Regions from separate parts of the Lysinibacillus sp. GW247-5R2A genome, predicted to be linked through region 2. Evidence: riboswitches for the same ligand, from Rfam matches in the RefSeq annotation. Region 2 holds a riboswitch; each other region holds the start of a gene.
What was found. A riboswitch is a leader RNA that binds a small molecule or an ion and turns the genes downstream of it on or off. The one in region 2 is predicted to bind S-adenosylmethionine.
Positions count from the first base shown of each region.

Region 1: linked by a shared signal. The riboswitch ahead of AC07YC_RS18660 (MetQ/NlpA family ABC transporter substrate-binding protein) and the one ahead of metK (methionine adenosyltransferase) in region 2 are both predicted to bind S-adenosylmethionine.
Region 3: linked by a shared signal. The riboswitch ahead of AC07YC_RS05570 (Na+/H+ antiporter NhaC family protein) and the one ahead of metK (methionine adenosyltransferase) in region 2 are both predicted to bind S-adenosylmethionine.

Region 1 covers NZ_JBWKZL010000013.1:7,163-14,911, reverse strand. The annotation lists gene AC07YC_RS18680 (PucR family transcriptional regulator) at 1-821, shown strand, start outside; gene AC07YC_RS18675 (carbon-nitrogen family hydrolase) at 868-1,662, opposite strand; gene AC07YC_RS18670 (pyridoxal phosphate-dependent aminotransferase) at 1,759-2,922, shown strand; gene AC07YC_RS18665 (PPC domain-containing DNA-binding protein) at 2,970-3,473, opposite strand; SAM riboswitch class I at 3,596-3,702, shown strand; gene AC07YC_RS18660 (MetQ/NlpA family ABC transporter substrate-binding protein) at 3,792-4,622, shown strand; gene AC07YC_RS18655 (methionine ABC transporter ATP-binding protein) at 4,717-5,742, shown strand; gene AC07YC_RS18650 (methionine ABC transporter permease) at 5,735-6,397, shown strand; gene AC07YC_RS18645 (enoyl-CoA hydratase/isomerase family protein) at 6,411-7,190, shown strand; gene AC07YC_RS18640 (alpha-hydroxy acid oxidase) at 7,205-7,749, shown strand, end outside.
Region 2 covers NZ_JBWKZL010000006.1:231,983-239,731, reverse strand. The annotation lists gene AC07YC_RS11630 (NUDIX domain-containing protein) at 1-365, shown strand, start outside; gene AC07YC_RS11625 (alpha/beta hydrolase family protein) at 349-1,125, shown strand; gene AC07YC_RS11620 (alpha/beta hydrolase) at 1,206-2,162, opposite strand; gene pckA (phosphoenolpyruvate carboxykinase (ATP)) at 2,250-3,836, opposite strand; SAM riboswitch class I at 4,230-4,348, shown strand; gene metK (methionine adenosyltransferase) at 4,632-5,828, shown strand; gene AC07YC_RS11605 (gamma carbonic anhydrase) at 5,999-6,511, opposite strand; gene AC07YC_RS11600 (alpha/beta hydrolase) at 6,646-7,452, shown strand; gene AC07YC_RS11595 (alanine/glycine:cation symporter family protein) at 7,579-7,749, shown strand, end outside.
Region 3 covers NZ_JBWKZL010000002.1:366,599-374,347, reverse strand. The annotation lists gene AC07YC_RS05590 (hypothetical protein) at 1-172, shown strand, start outside; gene AC07YC_RS05585 (class I SAM-dependent methyltransferase) at 859-1,593, opposite strand; gene AC07YC_RS05580 (DUF2178 domain-containing protein) at 2,127-2,522, shown strand; gene AC07YC_RS05575 (DUF3953 domain-containing protein) at 2,560-2,793, shown strand; SAM riboswitch class I at 2,913-3,016, shown strand; gene AC07YC_RS05570 (Na+/H+ antiporter NhaC family protein) at 3,121-4,401, shown strand; gene AC07YC_RS05565 (VanZ family protein) at 4,807-6,207, opposite strand; gene AC07YC_RS05560 (DUF554 domain-containing protein) at 6,465-7,136, opposite strand; gene AC07YC_RS05555 (MerR family transcriptional regulator) at 7,199-7,749, opposite strand, start outside.

The sequences.
Region 1 (7,749 bases), on a different contig from region 2:
GAGAGTTTTATATTGAGGAGAAAAAGAATATTGAGGACGCTTCGATTTTAGCTGATTGGATCGACCAAAAGCTGAACAAGGAGGAAATCTATAAATTTATCGTCTCTCACTATACCAACTATTCACAATCTAGTGGGGCTGTCTTTATTTTGGCCACTCCCAATACAGTAATGAAAGCGCAGGAGGATATTGTCTATAGTAAACTTTATTATCGTAATCTCTTTGAACAGCATGGCTTTATTCCCTTTTTATTCGAAAGAAAAAGCTATGTTATTTTTATTTTACTTCATACAAAAGATTGTCGAGCGATTCGTGAAATATTAAATAGCATCTTTACCTCACTGCCCAAAACTGAATTTTATAAAAAACAGCAAACTCAAGGGTTTCAAATAGCGGTTGGTAAAGTTGTAGCTGATGTGCAAGAAATCTCCAAAAGCTATCAAACTGCATTAGAAACATTATATATTTGCCGCAAAGTGCAAACTTCCTCGTTCTTTTATGATGATTTGCATTTGTATCATTTAATCTATAAATTACAAATGCAGGTGAATTTAAAGGAAGTTATACATGATTATTTACAGCCAGTTATTGAGTATGATGAAAAATATAACAGCAAGCTTCTTGAAACATTACAAGTCTATTTACAATCAAACGGCTCCAAGCAGCAAACGGCTAACCAACTGTTTATCGTTCGTCAAACACTATATCACCGTTTAAAAAAGCTTGAAAGTTTACTCGGGGAAAATTTCATGAAGGGTCATAATCGCATTACACTGGAATTTATGCTTCTTGCAAACTCCTTAATTGATGACAAGAGTTAAAAATAGGCACGTTCAAGAGGCCTCTCCCCTTTAACGTGCCATCTCATTATCCTTTCACCACAACATCTTGATAAAGTCCTGGTCGACGATCATCGTATACAGGAATTCTTCCACGTACTTCATCAACTATGGAGAAATCCACATCAATTACTGCTACTTCCTCGTCTTCAGCACCAACCCAAAGTACTTCACCCCACGGCTGAATAATCATCGATTGCCCATTAAAGTTTTCTACTTTTCTCGAAATACGGTTAACTGCTATCACAAAGCATTGGTTTTCAATCGCTCGCGCCTGCAGCAATGTTTTCCAATGATCAATTCTAGGCTTCGGCCATTGAGCTGGAACAAAAAGCACCTTCGCTCCTTGCAGGGCATGCGCACGTAACCATTCAGGGAAACGAATATCATAACAAATGACACCAGCCGCCTCAATGTGTCCTAGCGCGAATCGATTCATATCATCTCCAGCTTCTAAGTAAAGATGCTCGTCCATTAAACGGAAAAGATGCGCCTTGCTATATTCCCCAACAAGTAATCCATTGTTATCAAATGTATACATCGTATTGTAAAACTTGTCATCCTTTTTTATCGAAACGGAGCCACCGACAATATGTACACTAAGTTCCTTCGCTAAGTTAGCTAAAAATGCCTTTGTACGCTCACCGTTAACGTCCGCCAATTCTGCTAGCTTTTCTAGTGCGTAGCCGGTATTCCACATTTCCGGTAACACAATAATTTCCGCCCCTAGTTTTGCAGCTTCACGAATCTTGTCCTCTGCCCGTGTAAAATTTTCTTCTACTTTGCCGAAGCCAACGTTTAACTGAATACAACCGATTTTCATATTCATTCCTCCTCTAGACAATTAACAAAAAAAGTACTACTATTTGCTTCATATTCTTCAATAATAATTATTATATTCTGAAAAAGGTGATCATGCATGGAATTCTCTAAAAAACTACAGCAATTACCCACTCAATTTTTTGCGGCGCTTGTCCAAAAAGTAAACAATGCCTTGGAAGAAGGTCGTGATGTAATTAATCTCGGGCAAGGAAATCCCGACCAACCTACGCCTACTCATATCATTCAAGCATTGCAGGAAGCAGCTGAAAATCCTCAAAACCACAAGTATTCGCCTTTTCGTGGTATCGCTGAATTACGTCAAGCGGCTGCCGACTTTTATAAACGGGAATATGATGTGGAGATTGATCCTCACACTGAAGTAGCCATTCTTGGTGGCACAAAGATTGGTCTTGTTGAGCTACCTTTGGCTGTGTTAAATCCAGGCGATACAATGCTATTACCAGACCCGGGCTATCCAGACTACTTATCTGGTGTTGTATTAGGTGATGTTAATTTTGAAGTAATGCCACTTTTTGCTGAGAATAATTTCTTACCTGATTATGATGCCCTACCTAAAGAAGTTATAGAAAAAGCCAAGTTACTTTACTTAAATTACCCAAATAATCCAACGGGTGGTACAGCTACACTTGAATTTTTTGAAGAAACCATTCGTTTTGCTAAGGAGCATAATATCATCGTATCACATGATTTTGCTTATGGTGCGATTGGATTTGATGGCAATAAACCTATTAGTTTCTTACAGGCCAACGGTGCAAAAGAAGTTGGAATCGAAATGTACACATTATCAAAGACTTATAATATGGCAGGTTGGCGTATAGGCTTTGCTGTTGGTAATGCTGATTTGATTGCCGCGATTAATCTTATTCAAGATCATTTGTTTTGTAGTCAATTTCCTGCTATTCAGCAAGCAGCAGCTGTTGCACTGACATCTTCACAGGAATGTGCAGATGAGCTAAGAGCTACCTATGAGCGTCGTCGAAATGTTCTAATCGAAGAAGCTCATAGAATTGGCTGGCAAGTAACGGCACCAAGGGGCTCCTTCTTTGCCTGGCTCCCTGTCCCATTAGGTTTTACTAGCGAACAATTTGCCGATATTTTGCTTGACAAAGCTGATATTGCGGTAGCCGCAGGAAATGGCTTTGGCCAATATGGGGAAGGCTATGTGCGTATTGGCTTGCTTGTAAGCGAGGAACGGTTACGAGAAGCCATGCATAGAATTGAGCAATTAAAATTATTCTAACATGGAACAAAATGGAGTCCTGTAGCTTTCAGTAGCTAGAGGACTTACTATTTTTCAATTTTCCTTGGAAGATCTAACCCATGTTCTAATGGATAAAATTGTACATGACCTGTTTCATCATCCAACTGACGGATATGCTGAATGCCTTGAACTTCTGCCAGTACTACATCTGCTGTTATGACGATATTTCCGCCCTTTATAAAATGACCGCCAGAAACCACTCCCCATTGATCGCTCATGGAACCATGGAAATGCGTTTCATATTGTGCATCACGCTTACAAACAACTCCTGAACCTTGGATAAACTCGAGTGGCCCCTCTTTCTCAACCACATCACTAAATCGAACTTTAATGTGGGAAGTTTCATCAGGTACTAAATAAACAAAGCTACTTTTTTGAAAACTACCAATACAACTAATAATGGTTGCTGATTCAATTTTATTCTCTTCACAAAGTGCCTCAATTCCTTCAATGATGTCTGTTCCCATGAGAAGACGAGCACTAATCACCTTACCAAATGAACCTATGCCATACTTAACTCTAACGGACAATCTTCTCCCTCCTTCGCAACAAAATATTATAACAATATAAAAAATTTTAAAAATATTTATTGACTTACTATACCCTATAAATTATATTAGTTCTATCGGAAATACAAAAATATAATATGAATCTCTTATCAAGAGTAGCTGAGGGACTGGCCCTATGAAGCTCGGCAACCTCCTTTTTATGAAGGAAGGTGCTAAATCCTGCAAACGAAATTCGTTTGATAGATAAGAGAGGACTTTTTTTCATGAGCCTCTCTTAATTTGTAAGAGAGTTTTTTTTATTTTCAAAAACCGATAAAACAATTTTTGGAGGTAGTTTTCATGAAGAAGAAAAATAAATTTTTAGTAGGTTTAGCAAGTCTTACATTAGTCGCAGCACTAGCGGGCTGTGGCTCTAAAGAAGATAGCAAAGGAAAAGGCGAAGCTATCGATGAAAATAAAATTGTTGTGGGTGTCACTTCAGGACCTCATGAGCAAATTGCAGAGATAGCTGCTAAAGTTGCAAAGGAAAAAGGTCTAGAAGTAGAACTAAAATCATTTTCTGATTATGTTTTACCAAATACATCCTTAGCAGAAGGAGATCTTGATGCAAACAGCTATCAGCATAAACCTTTCCTCGATACATTTAATAAAGATCACGATACAGATTTAGTACCGGTTGGCAAAACAATTTTAAATCCAATGGGTATATACTCTGAAAAATATAAATCATTGGATGATGTTCCTGAAGGTGCAACATTTGGCTTACCGAATGACCCAACAAATGGAGCGCGTGCTCTCTTTGTTTTACAAGAGGCAGGCTATATTAAATTAAAAGATGGAGCGGACTTAACAGCATCTGTTCGTGACGTGGAAGAAAACAAAAAGAATTTAAAATTCATAGAATTAGAAGCTGCACAAATTCCTAAGCAGCTTGGTGAAGTAGATGTAGCTGCTATAAATACTAACTTTGCGCTGGAAGCTGGCATTAACCCGCAAGAGGACTCTATTCTTTTAGAATCTACTGACTCTCCATATGTGAACTACATTGTCGTTCGTGCAGAAAATGAAAACGACCCAACGATTAAAAAGTTCATTGAGGCTTATCAATCTGATGAAGTGCGTCAATTCATTGAAGAGGAATTCAAAGGTTCTGTAATCCCTAGCTGGTAATACGTGCGATAAGCTAAAGAATCTGCCCAATTTCCACTATGGAAACCGCGCAGATTCTTGCTTTTTAGAAGTTAAGAAAGGAGCAATCAATCTGATGATTCAATTACAAAATATTTCAAAAGAATATAAGACAAAAAAAGGCAGTATTAAGGCAGTGGATGGAATCAATCTTCATGTAAAAAAAGGGCAAATTCATGGTGTAATTGGGTATAGTGGTGCCGGTAAAAGCACGCTGATTCGTTGTGTTAATTTACTAGAGCGTCCTTCAGCAGGCAAAGTCTTAATTGACAATGTGGATATTACTACCCTTTCACTTCATGACTTACGTCAAACACGACAAAAGATTGGTATGATTTTTCAACATTTTAATCTCTTAAAGACAGCGACAGTTTATAACAATATTGCAGTTCCCTTAAAGCTACTTGGTTATAACGAAACAGAAGTCAAAAATCGTGTGGCTAAATATGCGGAAATTGTAGGTTTAACAGAAAAGCTAGATAGCTACCCTAATCAGCTTTCAGGTGGACAAAAGCAACGTGTCGCTATTGCACGCGCTCTAGCGCAAGAGCCGGAAATTTTACTTAGTGATGAAGCAACAAGTGCGCTTGATCCTGAGACTACAGAGGCCATTCTTGAACTATTGTTAAAAATTAATCGTGAATTAGGAATTACAATCCTACTGATTACACATGAAATGAATGTCATTCAGAAAATTTGTGATGAGGTATCTGTGCTAGAGGCAGGGAAAGTAGTTGAATTTGGTACGGCTATTGAGCTCTTTGCAAAACCACAACACCCTACTACCAGAAAGTTCTTAAGTACCATTTCACAACGTAACTTAACTCCTTCTCTTATTGAGCAGTTAAATGTTTCAGGTAGCGTCATTCGTTTAACATTTCTTGGAGAAAGTACTGGTAAGCCGTTATTGGCTGAAGTCAGCAAAGTATATGATGTACAACCAAACATTTTAACAGCCAATATTATTGAATTAAAAAACGGCATTGTTGGTAATATTGTGGTGCATTTAAACGGAGAGCCCAACATTGTTCAAAAGGCGTTAACCTATTTTGCAGAGAATGGCGTTACTGTGGAAGAGTTAGGAGGAGAGATCCATGAATAATTTCTTTAATGAATGGTCAGAGGTTATTGGCAAAGCAATTATCGAAACATTTCAAATGGTCGGAATTTCATTATTCTTTTCGATTCTAATCGGTATACCTTTAGGACTTTTAATTGTTTTAACACGACCTGGTCAATCCTTTGAAAATAAATTTTTCTATCAATTTTTTAATTTAGTTATCAATATTATCCGTTCAGTCCCATTCATCATCTTACTATTCTTCATTTTACCTTTTACAAAGGTTATCGTCGGTACAACGATTGGCGTGAAAGGCGTTATTGTTCCGCTTGTAGTTTATACCGCTCCTTATATTGCACGACTGATGGAGTCAGCGCTTTTAGAAGTTGATTCGGGCGTTGTCGAAGCCTACACCGCTATGGGTATTAAACGTCGCCATATCATCTGGCATGTATTATTACGCGAAGCACGCCCATCCATTATTTTAGGCTTAACGATCGCTACAATTGGATTGATTGGCGCAACAGCAATGGCAGGAATGGTTGGTGCTGGCGGATTAGGCGACCTAGCTTACCGTTATGGTCATTTACGCTATGAGGTAGATGTCATGTATGCAACGGTGTTTATTTTAATCATCCTTGTACAAAGCATACAATCCATAGGTAACCGCATTTCAGCCAAATTGAAGAAAGACTAGGAGGAGGATATCCATGTCAACTGAGATTTATGTAGAGAAAAACGGCTATATCGCAACGCTAGTGTTAAACCGTCCTGACAAACGAAATTCTTTATCGAGAGCAATGTTCCAAGCAATTATAGACGAGCTAGAACAGCTACGTACAAATACGTCTATCAAGCTATTAATTGTGCGCGGTGTCAATGAAGTCGCCTTTTCCTCGGGTGCTGATATTAGTGAATTTTTAGATATTCGTTATGCTGCGGATAATGCTAAGGCCTATAATGATCTAGCTTTAAAGGCCATTGATGACCTCTATAAATTCCCACATCCTACGATTGCCATGATTCAGGGCTTAGCAATTGGCGGCGGCTTAGAGTTAGCCAATGCTTGTGACTTTAGATTGGCGACACCAAAGAGTAAGCTTGGCATTACCGCTGCGAACATTGGGATTGTCTATAATCTTGAAAGCACTAAACGTCTTATTAATATTGTTGGTGTCGCGAAGGCTAAAGAGATTTTATACACAGCAAACATTTTTACAGCAGAGGAAGGCAAAAGCATCGGTTTGATTACTGCCCTTCATGAGCCGCAGGAAATTGAAAATGCCACTATGCAATTTGCTGAGCATCTTTTAAGTAAATCATCTATTGCCAATGCAGGTAGTAAAAAAATAATTCAAGCTATTGTGGATGGAGAAAATGAAGAGAGTGATGAACTGGCTCAATTAATTCTCGATTCATTTAGTTCTGATGACTATAACGAAGGTATTCAAGCTTTTTTAAATAAAAGAAAGCCTATTTTCAATAAATAAGTGAGGTAGTAACGATGACTAATACAAATGATGGTGACCTACTCTTAAAAAATATCACTGCCCAAGCCCCCTTCCCCATTTGCTTTGCCGATTTAGAAAAAGCAGTAGCGGAAAAAATTCCAGCTGGTCCATTCGGCTACATTCGCTCAGGTGCTGGCGGTGAACAAACATTACGTAATAATCGTTCAGCTTTTGAAAAATACTCCATTGTTCCCCGCTTCTTAAATGATGTTTCAAACGTTCATACATCTATTAATTTGTTCGGGAAAACTTACCCAACGCCATTGCTCTTTGCCCCTGTCGGCATGAACGGAATGGTTCACGAGGAAGGTGAACTTGCCGCTGTACGCGCTGCCCAGCAATTAAATATGCCATATATTCAAAGCACAGTCTCCACCTATGCCCTCGAAGATGTTGCCGAAGCTGCCCCTTCAGCAACAAAATGGTTCCAATTGTATTGGTCTACAAATGAAGAAATTGCATTGAGTATGGCCGCACGAGCAGAGTCAGCAGGCTTTGAAGCAATTGTCTTAACAGTCGATACAGTAATGCTTGGATG
Region 2 (7,749 bases):
AAAATAAGTGGCTATGTACTATTCATAAACGACGTGGTGTCGAGGTGCCAGGAGGCAAATTGGAGCAAGGTGAAACGCTAGAGGATGCAGCTATAAGGGAAGTATTTGAAGAAACCGGTGTCCGTGTGAAAAATCTTCAATGGTTTGCAGAATATGCGGTTCATGATGACATATTATTTTGTAAAACGGTTTTTACTGCACAATTTGCTGGGCAGGAGGACATTGAATTTGATTTAGAAACATCCGGTATGCTGTGGTTATCTGATGAGGAATTTACCCATCATCCAAACTTGAGCTTTCATATGAAGGATGAAGGAATGAAGAAAATGCTGGAGGAGTTGAAACGACGTGACAAAAAATGGTGATATCGTGGAAAAGCGTGCCTATCCTTCTCCCAATCCAGCAATTCGGTTAACAGAAATCACTTATATGTCACAGGGCTTGCGAATAAAAGGACTTCTAGCTGAGCCGAAGACTGAGGGTACATATGATGGCTTTTTATATTTAAGAGGGGGTATGCAAAGCATCGGTATGGTAAGACCCTCACGTATTGCTCAATTTGCCGCACAAGGCTTTATCGTCTTTGCACCGTATTATCGTGGAAATAGAGGTGGCGAGGGCAAAGATGAGTTTGCAGGGGCAGACCGTTATGATGCTGTTTTTGCAGTCGATGTACTGAAGCAATTTTGCAATGATAATCTACATGTTTTTGGCTTTTCGCGTGGAGGCATCATGGCTCTATGGACAGCAATTTTACGAAGGGATATTACTTCCGTTGTGACATGGGCTGGGGTTTCTGATGCAACGGCCACTTACTGGGAACGTACAGATATGCGACGGATGATGAAACGCGTTATCGGAGGAACACCTAACCGTGTACCGGAAGCCTATGATGCTCGTACACCGTTGTTTGAAGTAGAGCATATAACAGCTCCAGTGTTAATTATTCATGGCTATCAGGATGAGAATGTGGATATAGAGCATGCTAGACAACTGGCATTTTTCTTAGAGGATGCTAATAAAACATACGAAACATGGTACGACCCTCATTATGCACATCAATACCCGCCAGCTAAAAATCGTGAAACCGTACGTGCTCTTTGTGAATGGATGAAGCAACACTAGAAAATGAAATTATTAAAGCCCCTTCCTTAAATAGCTATCATCTGGAGATGAATAGGTGTTCTAAAGGAAGGGGCACTTTATTATTTCATATAAGTTTCTAAGAAATGCTGAATCGTTTCCCAATAGAGCTCGCCAGCTACGCTTTCCGCCTCGCCATGACCAGCACCCTCGACAAGTAATTTTTGCTTCGGACCATTTGCTGCCTCAAATACGTCATTCAACATGGTCGAAGGGACAAAAGTATCGTTATCTCCATGAATAAACAGCATAGGGGTTTTCGATTTTGCCACTTGATCAACAGCACTAGCTTCTCCCAGAGTATAGCCTGCTTTTAGTTTAGTTACGACTGAAGAGAATTGCATAATTGGGAATGAAGGCAAGTGAAAGATTGCTTGTAATTGATAGGAAAATTCATCCCATACGGAAGAATAGCCGCAATCCTCAATGATAGCCTTTATATTTGACGGCAAATCCTCACCTGAAGCCATCATCACAGTAGCGCCTCCCATTGAAACTCCAAATAGCACGATTTCAGCATCTTTATTCCCGTTTACAATGTCATCAATCCATGAAACAACATCCAAACGATCATGCCACCCCATGCCGATATAATCACCTTCACTTTGACCATGTCCTCTTGCATCGGGAATGAGCACATGATAGCCCATATCATAAAATTGTTTAGCATACTTAGTCATTTGTGTACCATCACTTGAATAGCCATGGAAAATAATTGCCCATTTGTCTGTGGGCTGGCTGTTTTGGATAGCGTATGCATGCAGATTAAGAGAATCATAGGATTGAATCGCCTTCTCCTCATAATGCTTGTTAAACCATTGCTCACGGTCCTCTTTCTCTTGAGCCTCATTTGAATTGCTATCAATTAAATTATGGGGGGCATCTAGAACAGCTGATTTATCAGTATCCGGATTTAATGCCAGATTATAAAAGTAGTTGCCTGCAAAAAAACCAGCACCAATAAATAATGCCAATAATATAGAAATGATTGCTACTAGTAATTTGTATTTTCTTTTCATATGTATCTCCCTAAATTAGCTTTATTTATGTTTTATGGGAAAGAAAAAGAGAACGAATTATCTCGTTCCCTTTTCTTGTTCTAGTTGTTATTTTAATGGGCCACCAAGTGTAGTGATGGCTTCAGAAACGTTTGCAAATTTCTTGAAGTTTTCGTTGAATAAGCCAGCAAGTTCAGCAGCTTTTGCATCGTATGCAGCTTTATCTGCCCATGCTTCACGAGGATTTAACACTTGTGAAGGTACACCTTCAACTGCTGTTGGGATGTGTAAACCAAATACAGCATCTTGTGTCGTTTCAACATTTGTTAATTGACCATCGATAGCTGCGCGCACCATTGTACGTGTATAAGAAAGCTTCATACGGCTACCAGTACCATATTCTCCACCAGTCCAACCAGTGTTCACTAGGAATACTTGTGCGCCATGTTCGTCAATTTTTTGACCTAACATTTCTGCATAAACTGTTGCAGGAAGTGGAAGGAATGGAGAACCGAAGCATGTAGAGAATACTGGTTCTGGCTCTGTTACACCACGTTCAGTTCCAGCAAGTTTTGAAGTGAAACCACTTAAGAAGTGATACATAGCTTGCTCTTTTGTTAATTTACTGATAGGAGGTAATACGCCAAACGCATCAGCTGTTAGGAAGATGATTGTTTTTGGATGACCTGCTACAGAAGGATCAACAATGTTTTCGATGTATTGAATCGGATAAGCTACACGTGTGTTTTCTGTTAATGAACCATCATCATAATCACAAATACGAGTTTCTGGATCAACAGCTACGTTTTCTAAAACAGAGCCGAAGCGGATTGCATTGTAGATTTCTGGTTCTTTCTCAGCAGAAAGGTTGATCGTTTTTGCATAGCAACCACCCTCAATATTGAATACACCATTATCAGACCAGCCGTGTTCATCGTCACCGATAAGCTTACGGTCTGGATCAGCGGATAATGTTGTTTTACCAGTACCAGATAGACCGAAGAATAATGCTACATCGCCAGCTTCACCAACGTTTGCTGAACAGTGCATAGAAAGGATACCTTGTTGTGGTAATAAGTAGTTCATAATACCGAAAATAGATTTTTTCATTTCACCAGCATATTCAGTACCACCAATTAAGATAATTTTCTTTTCAAGTGATACAATGATGAATGTTTCAGAAGCAGTACCGTCAACCGCAGGATCTGCTTTAAAGTTAGGAGCTGAGATGACAGTGAAGTCTGCAACATGCGAAGCTAATTCGTCTTTAGTTGGACGGATAAATAATTGATGAGCGAAAAGGTTGTGCCAAGCGTATTCATTAATAACTTGGATGCTTAATTGTGAATCTTTGTCAGCACCAGCAAATCCTTTGAATACAAATAATTCATCTTGTTCTTTTAAATATTTTATTACTTTTACATACAGGTTATCGAACACTTCAGAGGAAATTGGTTGATTGACTTTACCCCAGTCAATTTGATCTTTTGTGCTTTCTTCTTCTACTGTATATTTATCTTTAGGTGAACGACCAGTGTATTTGCCAGTTTCTGCACGAACTGCGCCATCTACTGTTAACATTGCCTCACCACGAGAAGTAGCTTTTTCTGCTAATTGTGGTACTGAAAGTTGAACGTTAATGTTACCGCCGCTTAATAATTCCTTCAGTTCGTTTGCAATTTCTACTGAATTCATCGATTAAATACCATCCTTTTTTATAGTATTCCCTTGATTTAGAGGGATTTTTTCTTAATTTCAAAAATAGTATAACACAATTGGTTAAATAATCTATACTAATTAAGAAATTATTTTAGAGTTTTTATTACTTTTCAATAAACTGACAAAAAATAATGTTTTTCGAGTAGAAAACATTCAATGCTACAGTAAATTGTCTAAAATTTGAGCCACACATATGTTACCACAAGATGCTAGGTATGTTGTAGGGATTAATTTTCTTTTATTTACATCATCACCCAAGAATGAAAAGTTTTATGGTGAATATTTGTTCCTTCCTTATCTATACAGTAATACATAAGAAAATATTTGACAACGTTCGACCTTTTCAGTAACATGAAAATTGAACGGATACTCTTATCCCGAGCTGGTGGAGGGTCAGGCCCTGTGAAACCCGGCAACCTGCATGAACTATTTCACTACATGCGTTGGTGCCAACCTGATGCAAGGGAAAATCCCTTGAACGATAAGAGTGAAAGGTAGCGAAGTCATTATTCCTTTCCTCATGTATAGTAACGTGAGTAAAGGATTTTTTTATTGTTAAAAATCAATGTAAAGGTAAGTATATGTAGTTCTTTCCTTATTATAATGACGGATCTTTCGAAATCCTCGTGTTAAAAGTAGCAGTTATTTTTTCACATTAAGTGAAATGACAACAACAGCGGCTTGAGAGTTCAATCCTTAGGAGCGGACTTGACATGGGTAATGAGTACCGTATTCAAATACTTTTTGTAAGAGTAATAGGAGGAAAACTAAATGACAAACCGTCGACTGTTTACATCAGAAAGTGTAACAGAAGGACATCCAGATAAAATTTGTGACCAGATTTCGGATGCCATTTTAGATGCAATTTTAGCAGAAGATCCAAATGCACGTGTAGCGTGTGAAACAACTGTAACAACAGGATTAGTATTAGTAGCGGGAGAAATTACTACTTCTACTTATGTAGATATCAAAGGTATTGTACGTGATACGGTGGCGGAAATCGGATATACACGTGGGAAATATGGCTTTGATGCTGAAAACTTAGCGGTACTTGTAGCAATTGGTGAGCAATCTCCAGATATTGCTCAAGGTGTTGACCAAGCTTTAGAGGCACGTGAGGGTTCTATGACAGATGCAGATATTGAAGCGATTGGTGCAGGGGACCAAGGCTTAATGTTTGGCTATGCATGTAATGAAACACCTGAGTTAATGCCATTACCAATTAGCTTAGCTCATAAGTTAGCACGTCGTTTAACAGAAGTTCGTAAATCTGGTGAGCTAGCTTATTTACGTCCAGATGGTAAAACACAAGTAACAATTGAGTATGATGACAATAACGTACCTGTGCGTGTCGATACAATTGTTATTTCAACACAGCATGATGAAGAAGCAACACTTGAACAAATTCAGGCTGATCTAAAACAATTTGTGATTGCCCCTGTTGTGCCAAGCGAATTATTAGATTCAAACACAAAATACTTTATCAATCCAACTGGCCGTTTCGTCATTGGTGGGCCAAAAGGAGATGCTGGTTTAACGGGCCGTAAAATCATTGTTGATACATACGGTGGTTATGCACGACATGGTGGCGGTGCGTTCTCAGGTAAGGATGCCACAAAAGTTGACCGTTCAGCTGCCTATGCGGCACGTTATGTAGCTAAAAATATTGTAGCAGCTGGTTTAGCAGAACGCGCGGAAGTACAGCTGGCGTATGCAATTGGCGTTGCACAGCCTGTTTCCATTGCTGTTGATACATTTGGTACAGGAAAAGTGAAGGAAAGCGAAATCGTAGAATGGGTACGTGAGCTATTTGATTTACGCCCAGCAGGTATTATTAAGATGCTAGATCTTCGTCGTCCAATTTATAAACAAACTGCAGCCTATGGTCACTTCGGTCGTACAGATTTAAATGTACCATGGGAACAAACTGATAAAGCTGACGCATTACGCGTAAAAGCACATCTGTAAACTATTGTGCTAAAGTGCTGAAGTCGTTAGAAAATTATTCTAATGTATGATGAACAAAAGGGGCTTTTCTGCCCCTTTTGTTTTTTTGCAAAAATGCCTCGCCTGTATCCTTGAACAATGGTCATGGAAAGCGAGGGATTTTTTATAATGAATAAATTCTTTATAAGCTTTTATTTTTGTAGAGATTTATAATACTGACCTTTTTCTACGTATTCACGTACGATACGCTCCATATCCTTTTTATCCTCAGCGTTTAATTCTCGGACAACTTTCGCTGGACGACCTAATGCTAAGCTATTTGGAGGTATAACTTTACCAGGAGGCACGAGACTTCCGGCTCCAATAAATGCACCCTCTCCAATCTCTGCCCCGTCTAAAATAATGGAGCCCATACCGATTAAGGCATTTTTTCGAATGGTACAGCTATGTAAAGTTACTTGGTGTCCTACTGTGACCTCATCTTCAATAATGAGTGGAAACTTAGGACTTTGATGTAAGCAGCAAAGATCTTGGATACTTACCCGTTCACCAATAATGGTTGGTGAAACATCGCCACGAATTACGGTATTAAACCAAATAGTTGTTTCAGCTCCAATTGTTACGTCTCCAGTAACAGTTGCGTAATCGGCAATAAAAACAGATGGATCGATCTTTGGTGTTTTATCTTTAAATGGATAAATCATGAGAATCGCCTCTTTTCTTTCTGTAGATATAGTATTATCGTATCAAATACGCAACTTTAAGGAAATATAAAATTAAAATGTGCTGTTATTTCGATATAATCAAATTGTAATTATTTTTTAGGAGGACTATGTGAATGTGGAAATGGGAAGCTGATGGACAAGCAAAGGCTGTGATTGCTATTCTTCATGGTGCTTATGAAAACCACCGTTGGTATGCATGGCTTATAGAAAAATTAAGAATGGAAGGCTTCCACATAGTCATGGGGGATCTACCGAATCATGGCATCAATGCAAGATTTGCGCGTGTCCATGATGAGGACTTCAAATTGTACAATAAATATACAAGAAATCTCATTGAGAATGCCTTTTCATATAATTTACCAACCTTTGTAATTGGGCATGGACTAGGCGCTACTTTAGTTCTTCATACCATGCAAAAGAAAAAGTATGAATGTGCTGGTATTATTTTGACATCACCCTGGCTACATTTGAAGCTTTTACCAGGTAAATTATCAAATGCTTTAACGAGCTTGAGTGCTTTAACAGCAAATGTTAAATTGACGCATGAGCTGACATTTGAGACATTAACGCGCAGTGTTGAGGGTAGAGAGGAAATGAAGGATGATATCCCATTTATGTCTGTTGTTTCAGTAAAATGGTATCGGGAGCTTCAACAGATGATGAAAAATTTAGTTATGCTACCTAAGCATGAATTTCCTAATATGCCTATGTTAATTATGACAGCTGAAAAAGATAAAATAACGGAAACTCGACAAATGCGCAATTGGCTTCATCAACAAGAGCTAACCGAGTTTCAATTTAAAGAATGGGCAAATTGTTATCATAATTTATTTCATGAAGTAGAGCGTGAAGAGATTTTTATGTATATTCGAGATTTTATCAATAATGCTCTTAGACGGATTGGATATATAATAAAATAGGTTTGACACCTTCCAAATAATAGGATCCTTACTTAAATATTGTTACTTGAATATAATATTGTAATTTTCTGAAAAGTGTAATAATATAGTGACTTAAAGTAAGGTAATTCAAATTGGAGGGGTAAGATGGATGTAGTTGTTGGCAAATTGAATGACATATTATGGGGACCTTGGTTTATCTATGGTATCTTGTTGATTGGGCTTTTTTTCTCAGTCATTACAAGATTCCTGCAAGTAAGACTTATTAAAGATATGTTTGTGTTAATGTTTAAGGGGGAGAAATCAGAAAAAGGGATT
Region 3 (7,749 bases), on a different contig from region 2:
TAATGCAGATGCTAAACTATGGGCTCAAAAAACCGTAAATGCAGGAGCAGAATATTCAACGTTACTGGAAAAGGGTAGCTATACAATGTCAGAAGGGGTGTATAGCATTTCCATCATTACTGCTGATGGGGCAGAGGGTGTATTTGATTTTGCCATTCAAGTAATCGATTAAAATATTTTTAAATTTTATGTAACTTATTGCAACATCAACCGTCTACCTCATTAGTAGAATACAAAAAACTAAAGCAAGCTAGTAACATTCACTTTTCACAAAAGGACCAGGATTCACTTATTTCGTGACTTCCTGGTCTTTTTGTGCGGGTAATCCTATTTTTTACGAAAAAATACGACAAATAATGAAACCTTTTAGCTGTTTATTCGTATTCATAAATGAATCTAAAGCTAAGCAATATTAAATTAGTAAGATTCACTTTCACTTAAAAGGCTAGAGCTTACATAATTTATGTAGGTATCTAGTCTTTTTTTTGTTAGTTTCCTGCTTGCAAAATTATAGGACATGAGTAACTCCTGCCCGAAAAAACATAAATTCCTACCAAAAATTGAATGGAAAATATTTTAACTTGTTCCACGCCTCAACTTAGCGTAGTATTAATACGAATCAAAACTAAGTAAATTAGTAAGATTCACTTTCACAATAAAACCAGGCGCTCTTCTATGAGGAGCATCTGGTTTTTTGTTTTATCTGAGATTTTCAGAGAATTACTTTATGAGACAATCTAGCCCTCTATTACCACTATTCAGTATTTGGCAGGCATCATGCAACTGTAGCGATGCTGCCCCAAAATATAAAGCAGAGAAATGTGCTAATGGGACACATATAATCACGCAGATAAACGCTTATTTTTTCTCTGCCACCATCATTAAAAACATAGGTCTTCGTAGTTCATCTTGCATACCTGGAATAGTTTGTAGCATTTCCTCAGATGGCATAGGTTCCTTCACAGCACGTATTGTAAATCCAACCTGTATTAGATCATTCATATAAGTGGATAATGTACGGTGATATTTAATGACATTTTCAGTAAGGAAGGTTGTTTCGCGCATGCCTTCTGTTTGATAATGGTCCACTGGCCAATGCAGTCGGTTTCCTTGTTCATCATTGTACCAATCCTGTTCATGACGGGATGTGAAAATAGGGTGCTCCACTGAAAAAACGAACGATCCGCCAGGTTTTAAATAGGTATAAACCTTTTTGCATAGTGCTTCAAAGTTTTGTAAATAGTGAATAGCTAGGGAACTTAATACAACATCAAATTGAGAAGCGGAAAACTGAATGTCCTCAATCGGTATTTTCAAATAGGAAATAAAAGGATCATCCGTTTTTTCCTCAGCTTTTTCCAGCATTTTTTCAGATATATCTACACCAATCACTGATTTTGCCTGTTGTGCGCGCGCATATCGACAATGCCACCCAAAACCACATCCTAAATCAAGCACATGTTTATGTTTCAAATCAGGTAAAAGTGTTTTTAATACATGCCACTCTCCAGCAGCGTCCAGCCCTTGAACAGAACGGGGCATTTTTTCGTAAGCAGAAAAGAATTGCATATCATCATATTTATTTTGCTTCATCGTGTAAACATCTCCTATAGATTAAGATAGCCTCCTACATACGCTTGGTGACCTAGGAGGCTAGCTATCTTCTTCTAACCATGGTTGTCACCCCTATAATAGCTTTTCAAAACCATTCAAGAATACATAAACAGTAAAGTACAAAAAGAGATATCCTGAAATAAATGAAACTATTTGCATAAGCCTTTTCCCCATTATTTTACCACCGATGCTACTTAAATATGAAAGGATTAGCCCCCGAAAAGATTGAAGCGATAATACATCCAAAGAAGAAGAGAAGTATGCCTTCAGTTGCTGAATGTCCAATAGTTATACCTACTATACTTCCACCAACCGCTGCGAACCAACCGATTGCAGTCGGTGCAGAAACTACTAGCCAAACACCAATCGGTTGATGTATAGTGGTGGATTTTCTGAGTGAACTGAATTTGACAGATGATTGTTTGTATGGGTATTATTGGATTTTGAAAGTTGTATCTATCAATATTGAAATCGTGATATTTTTAGAGGTCACTATGGAGGATAAAAAGAGAATGAATCAATCAAAAAAATTAATCGGTCTTATAGTCATTGTGTTTTTTTGTGCATTTGTTAGTTTTACCCTGTATAGATGGGTTCGTTTCGGAATAATTGATGGGGGTTCTATAATAATTAGCTTTATTTCCTTATCCTTTTTGTTCAATTGGCTGAATTCGGGTAATCATAATGGTATTAAAGAAGATAAAGATGAACTAGATAAACATATTGAAGCACACAGTGCCAAGATTGGCTATTATGTTTTAATGATCGTAGCTTGTTTAATTTTACTTGTGTCAGAGGGTGTATCCAATTTAAATGACATGAAAAATTATCCCTTGATTTTTGTTGTTGGGCTTACATTTGTCATCACACCCATCATAGAATTTGTTTATTCAAAAAAGCTTAGATAACTGTAAGTATTCGTTCAAGCAAAAAGGGGGAATCGTTTTGTTAAAAACAGTACAAATTATTTTATCAATAATAGGCATCACGCTTTCCATTTACGGATTTATGACACATGATTATCGGCTAAACTTTTTAATGATCCTTTTTCTAGGTTTATTTATGTTAACATTAGGAATTAATGAATTTCGGAGAGAGAGAAAATTATATGGTTGGTTTTTAGTCGGGGTATTTATATTTTCGGTCTATGTGTCCATTCAAAGCTTCGTATTCGTATAAAAAGTTGAATTTCACACTTAATAATAACGCTAGGGATTTTTTACAATTAAAAACATGTTGCAATTATGGATGTTTTATTTTAGTATTTTAATATTGTGTCAAAAATATAATATTTTTTCTTCTTATCAAGAGAGATGGAGGGACTGGCCCGATGAAATCTCGGCAGCGGAACTATTAAGTTACTGTGCCAAATCCAGCAAGCAATGTTCTTGATAGATAAGAGGAGCGTTTTAACTATAAGGCCTCTTCTTGTTATTTCAAGATGAGGTCTTTTTTATGGTGAAAAAATAAAAAGTATGGCCGATTTTTAATTTTTGGAGGTAGACAATGAAGAAAGAGAATCCATGGGCGCTAATCCCATTTGTTATTTTTATGATTTTATTTATTGGTTCAGGGATTATAATGGGTGATTTTTATGCCTTTCCTGTCATTGTAGCCATCAGCATTTCGGGTGCTGTAGCTCTAGCCATGAATCGAAAAGAATCGTTTTCCCGCAAGGTTGATATTTTTTGCCAAGGTGCCGGAAATTTAAATGTCATGCTGATGGTTATTATTTTTCTATTAGCAGGGGCATTTTCTGAGGTAGCGAAGGGGATGGGTGCTGTAGATTCCACTGTTAACTTTGCTTTATCGGTTATACCGCAAAACCTGCTTGTCGTAGGCTTATTCATCATTGCCTGCTTCATCTCTCTATCTATGGGTACATCAGTGGGGACAATTGTCGCGCTGGCGCCAATTGGGGTTGGGATAAGCGATCTTACGGAGCTACCTATTGCTTTAGTGATGGCAGCGGTTGTAGGCGGTTCGATGTTTGGTGATAATTTATCTTTTATTTCAGATACTACTATTACCGCCGTTCGTTCACAAGGCGCGCAAATGAAGGATAAATTTAAGGTCAATTTTTGGATTGTATTGCCGGCAGCTTTTATTACAAGTATTATTTTAGGGTTTATGACATCCGGGGGGACAGCCCAAGTAGAGCATCTAAGCTATAATTGGATAAAAATTATTCCCTATGTTTTAGTTATTATTTTAGCGTTATCTGGAATGAATGTTTTCCTCGTTCTTGCATTAGGGATTGTTCTCGCCGGTGCTGTTGGCTTAGCAGATGGCAGCTATCACATAATGAGCCTTATACAAAAGATTGGTGAAGGAATGGAAGGGATGTATGAAATCGCCTTTCTGGCTATATTAATAGCTGGAATGGTGGAGGTTATTAAATTTAATGGGGGAATTGACTTTTTACTCCGTCTTGTAACGAGCAGGATTAAATCGCAGAAGGGTGCTGAATTTGGTATAGCTGGTCTTGTGGGTCTAACTAATTTATCTACGGCCAATAATACAATTGCTATCCTAATTGCGGGACCGCTTGCCAAAAATATTGCTGACCAGTATGAGATTGAGCCGAGAAAGTCCGCAAGTATTTTAGATATTTTTTCCTGTACAGTCCAAGGTCTTCTCCCATACGGAGCCCAATTCCTTGTAGCCGCAAGCGTAGCCAAAATTTCGCCAGTGAGTATCTTGCCGTACTCTTTCTACCCAATTCTTATTGGTATTTGTGGTATGATAGCGATATTCATTGGGTATCCGAAAAAAAAGAAAGCCTAAACCTTACATTCAGACAGTAGATAAAAGCTATCGAGTAGTTTGATATGCTCCCTATTAGGTAGACAGATTAAAAAATAAAATCTGTTTATCTAAGGGGAGCATTTTTTGGTGGTGAAGTTAATATCCACTCCAGATTGGAACGAAGGGCGGGGAGCAACTCGACCCCGCCCATGGAAAGCTGGAAATCAACGGCTTTACTTTATTTTAAAGTTAATAAATTTCAATAAGAACCAGACAATAAACGCTAATAGTATTAGGTGAAGAATAATAGTAGTGGTCTACTTTTTTAGGGGGATAGGGGATAGCTCATTCAAAATGGGGGAGCCCCTTACAGTCGAACATAAAAGAGCCCAGCTGCTCAATTAATTGGAGCCTGGGCTTTGCTTAAGTATTTGGAACGAGCTATTACTTTCTTGCCTGAATTAAAGTAAACCAATCGTTGTCGTTGAACTTGCCAGAAACATTGTATATAGGCTGATAGAAGCCTTTTGTATCATACATATACGAAAGCTCAATCGATTCAATCTCAATTTGGTCTCCTTTTTTTATAATTAGGTCTTCCTCCTGTACGAGTGCGTTATACTTTATTTGAGGGAAATCGCCTTCCTTTATTCGTTCATATATTTCTGCAGGAGACAGTATGTTTATCTCTCGTATAAATTGATTTTCATGAAGACTGTAGGTTAATGAATAAATGTGACCATCCGGTTTCAGGCCAAGACTGACATCTCCAGTCCAGTAATCTTTAGTTACATTAGGACGGTCTGGTAAGGTCCATTCAAATTCACCATTCTCCTGTACAGTTAATTCTGCATCGTGAGGTAGTATAGAAAGTTCATCCATCAATGACTTCGCCTTTTCTTCTTGCTCTACAGCTGAAGTTTGCTCCGGCGTATAATTATTCTCGGTTAACCACCATTGTCCCTCTGAATGATTTGTAATCAATGTATACGCGATCCCATTTTTATCTTCCACTAGCGTTTCGTCATTGTCCGTGGTATCAGATGCATTCATCTCTGATAATCCTAATTTCTGCTGTAATAGGTCTTGTACATCATCCTCTTGAATGATTTTTTTATAGACAGGAGCAACGATGGGTGCTGCGCTTAATTCCAATGATGTGGATACGTGAACATCTGACATTTTTGATTTTGTATAAGCGTTTATTGCTAGATGACCAAATTCCTGTTGGGCGTAGACAATGTTCATAACGATAAAAATTAAGCCCATCAACAGAGGTATGGCAAGGCTTCCAATCAGAGTTTTCACCTTTACCTTTTTGCTAAGGGCAATAGAAGCGATAAGTTTGTATAATTGGTAGCCAATAATACCGCCAAGTGAGTTATTGATTAAATCATCAAGCTCGAAAATCCCCGCTCCTGAAAGTGCCTGATACGTTTCGATGGAGGCTGTTGCACCTACCACTACTAGAAGAAGCCACTTAAACTCTTTACATTTAGCCATAAATAAAGGTGAAAATATTCCTAATGGCACAAACATCAAAATATTAAATAGACAATTCTGAAGATCGCGTAAAGAGTATTTTTTCCACGCGTCTATATAACCACTGAATGGCTGAAGGTTCAACTGCATGAAATGCGAAGTGCCACGACCAATCACTGTTAGCTCCAAAACAAAGACAATATATCCGATAAAAATTGCGCCAAGCAGAAGCTTCTTTACAGGAATTTGTTTTTGGTGATTGGATCGTCGTCTTTGATAATAAAAGAAATAAAGTCCAATTAGTAAAAATTCAAGGCCAATAATTATGATGACGGGCAGCATCAAAATTTTGATGTTGCTCATGATTTCAGTAATTCCCAAGGTGTGATGCTCCTTTTTCTGATGATGATTTTCAAATCTATATGCCAGATGAGAGAATTCCCAGTAATGTCGACCTTCATTATTGTAAATGGAAATTATTAATAATTAGAGAGAATATTTATGAAGATTTCTTAAGAAAAGGGAAAGCCCAAGCACGCAATTATTTTGTGCTTGGGCAGTTAACTTGTTCGTATCATTAGATAATAAATTGGATTGTTCATAAGGATTTTGATCGTTCTTTAATGTATAAATAAAAATACAATAATAGGGATTATTAATGAGGGTAGAAGATTTAAGGTATTGCATTTTTTTATGCCTAAAATACTTAAACCGGATGCTAATATCAATATACCTCCTATAATCGTCAATTCATTTAGAAGATCAGTATTGATGGAATTCTCCATTAAACTAGCTATTAAATAAATGGAACCTTGCCATAGAAATAATACAATACCTGCAACAGCTATCCCAATACCAAATGTAGTGGCTAAAACAATCGAAGTGATGCCATCCAATATGCCGTTTGTGAGCAGATATGTATAATCTTGCTTTAATGCAGCCTCTATAGGACCTAGTATAGATAATGATCCAATACAAAATAATAAAATCGCAGTCGATAATCCTTCAGCTAAATTCCCCTTAGAGTATTTATTCACTAAAGCATTAAATTTTGATTCTAAATTAAGTTTTTGACCTAATAATCCGCCTATAGCTAGACTGACAATAAAAAGTACCGGATATTTACTGGAAGGTAAATGTTGAACTAGAGCATTTATTCCTAATCCCATCGCTGCTAATCCCATGGCCTGCATGAGGATTTGATGGTATTCATCTTTTATCCCATTTTTAAAAATACTTCCAATGATGCTTCCGACTATAATCATCATTGTATTAAATATCGTTCCTAGCATAATTCATTCTCCTTAAAAAATTGTCCTTACGTAAAAAAATAAACCCTCCGGTAAGGGGAGGGTCAATACTTTATTGGTATTTGTATTTCTGTCAAATAATCTTCTTTACTTCCTGAAATGTAATGGTCAATTATGGTTCTTTCAATGGAATCTCCAATCACTTGGAAACCTTGATCTTTAATAAAATTCAGTAAGGATTTATAATGTACGTGAGAATGATTATGATTGCCGTTAAAATAAATACAGGCATATTTTCCTTCAGGAAGCGTGGCCAATAAAGGACTTTGACTATCCTCCTCCTCGACTAAAATAAATATCGAATTGTATTCATGAAACTGGTTATTTAATAGATGGTGACTACTTACAGTTAGGCCAACGCCTCCAATAAATATAGAAGAATTCATATTCGACAAATTTTCTAATTGTCGCAGAGAAACTTCCAGTTGAGGCTCGGAACTGATTTTTTCCATTAATCGCACGATTCTTCGCTCTTGTTTTTCCATTATGAATGGGACTCCCAATGCCTTTATCTCTCGTGCCACTTTAATATCCTTAATTCGATCTTGGAACCTGCGATTAATTCGTTCCAGTTCTTGAATTTTTTTTTCGGTTA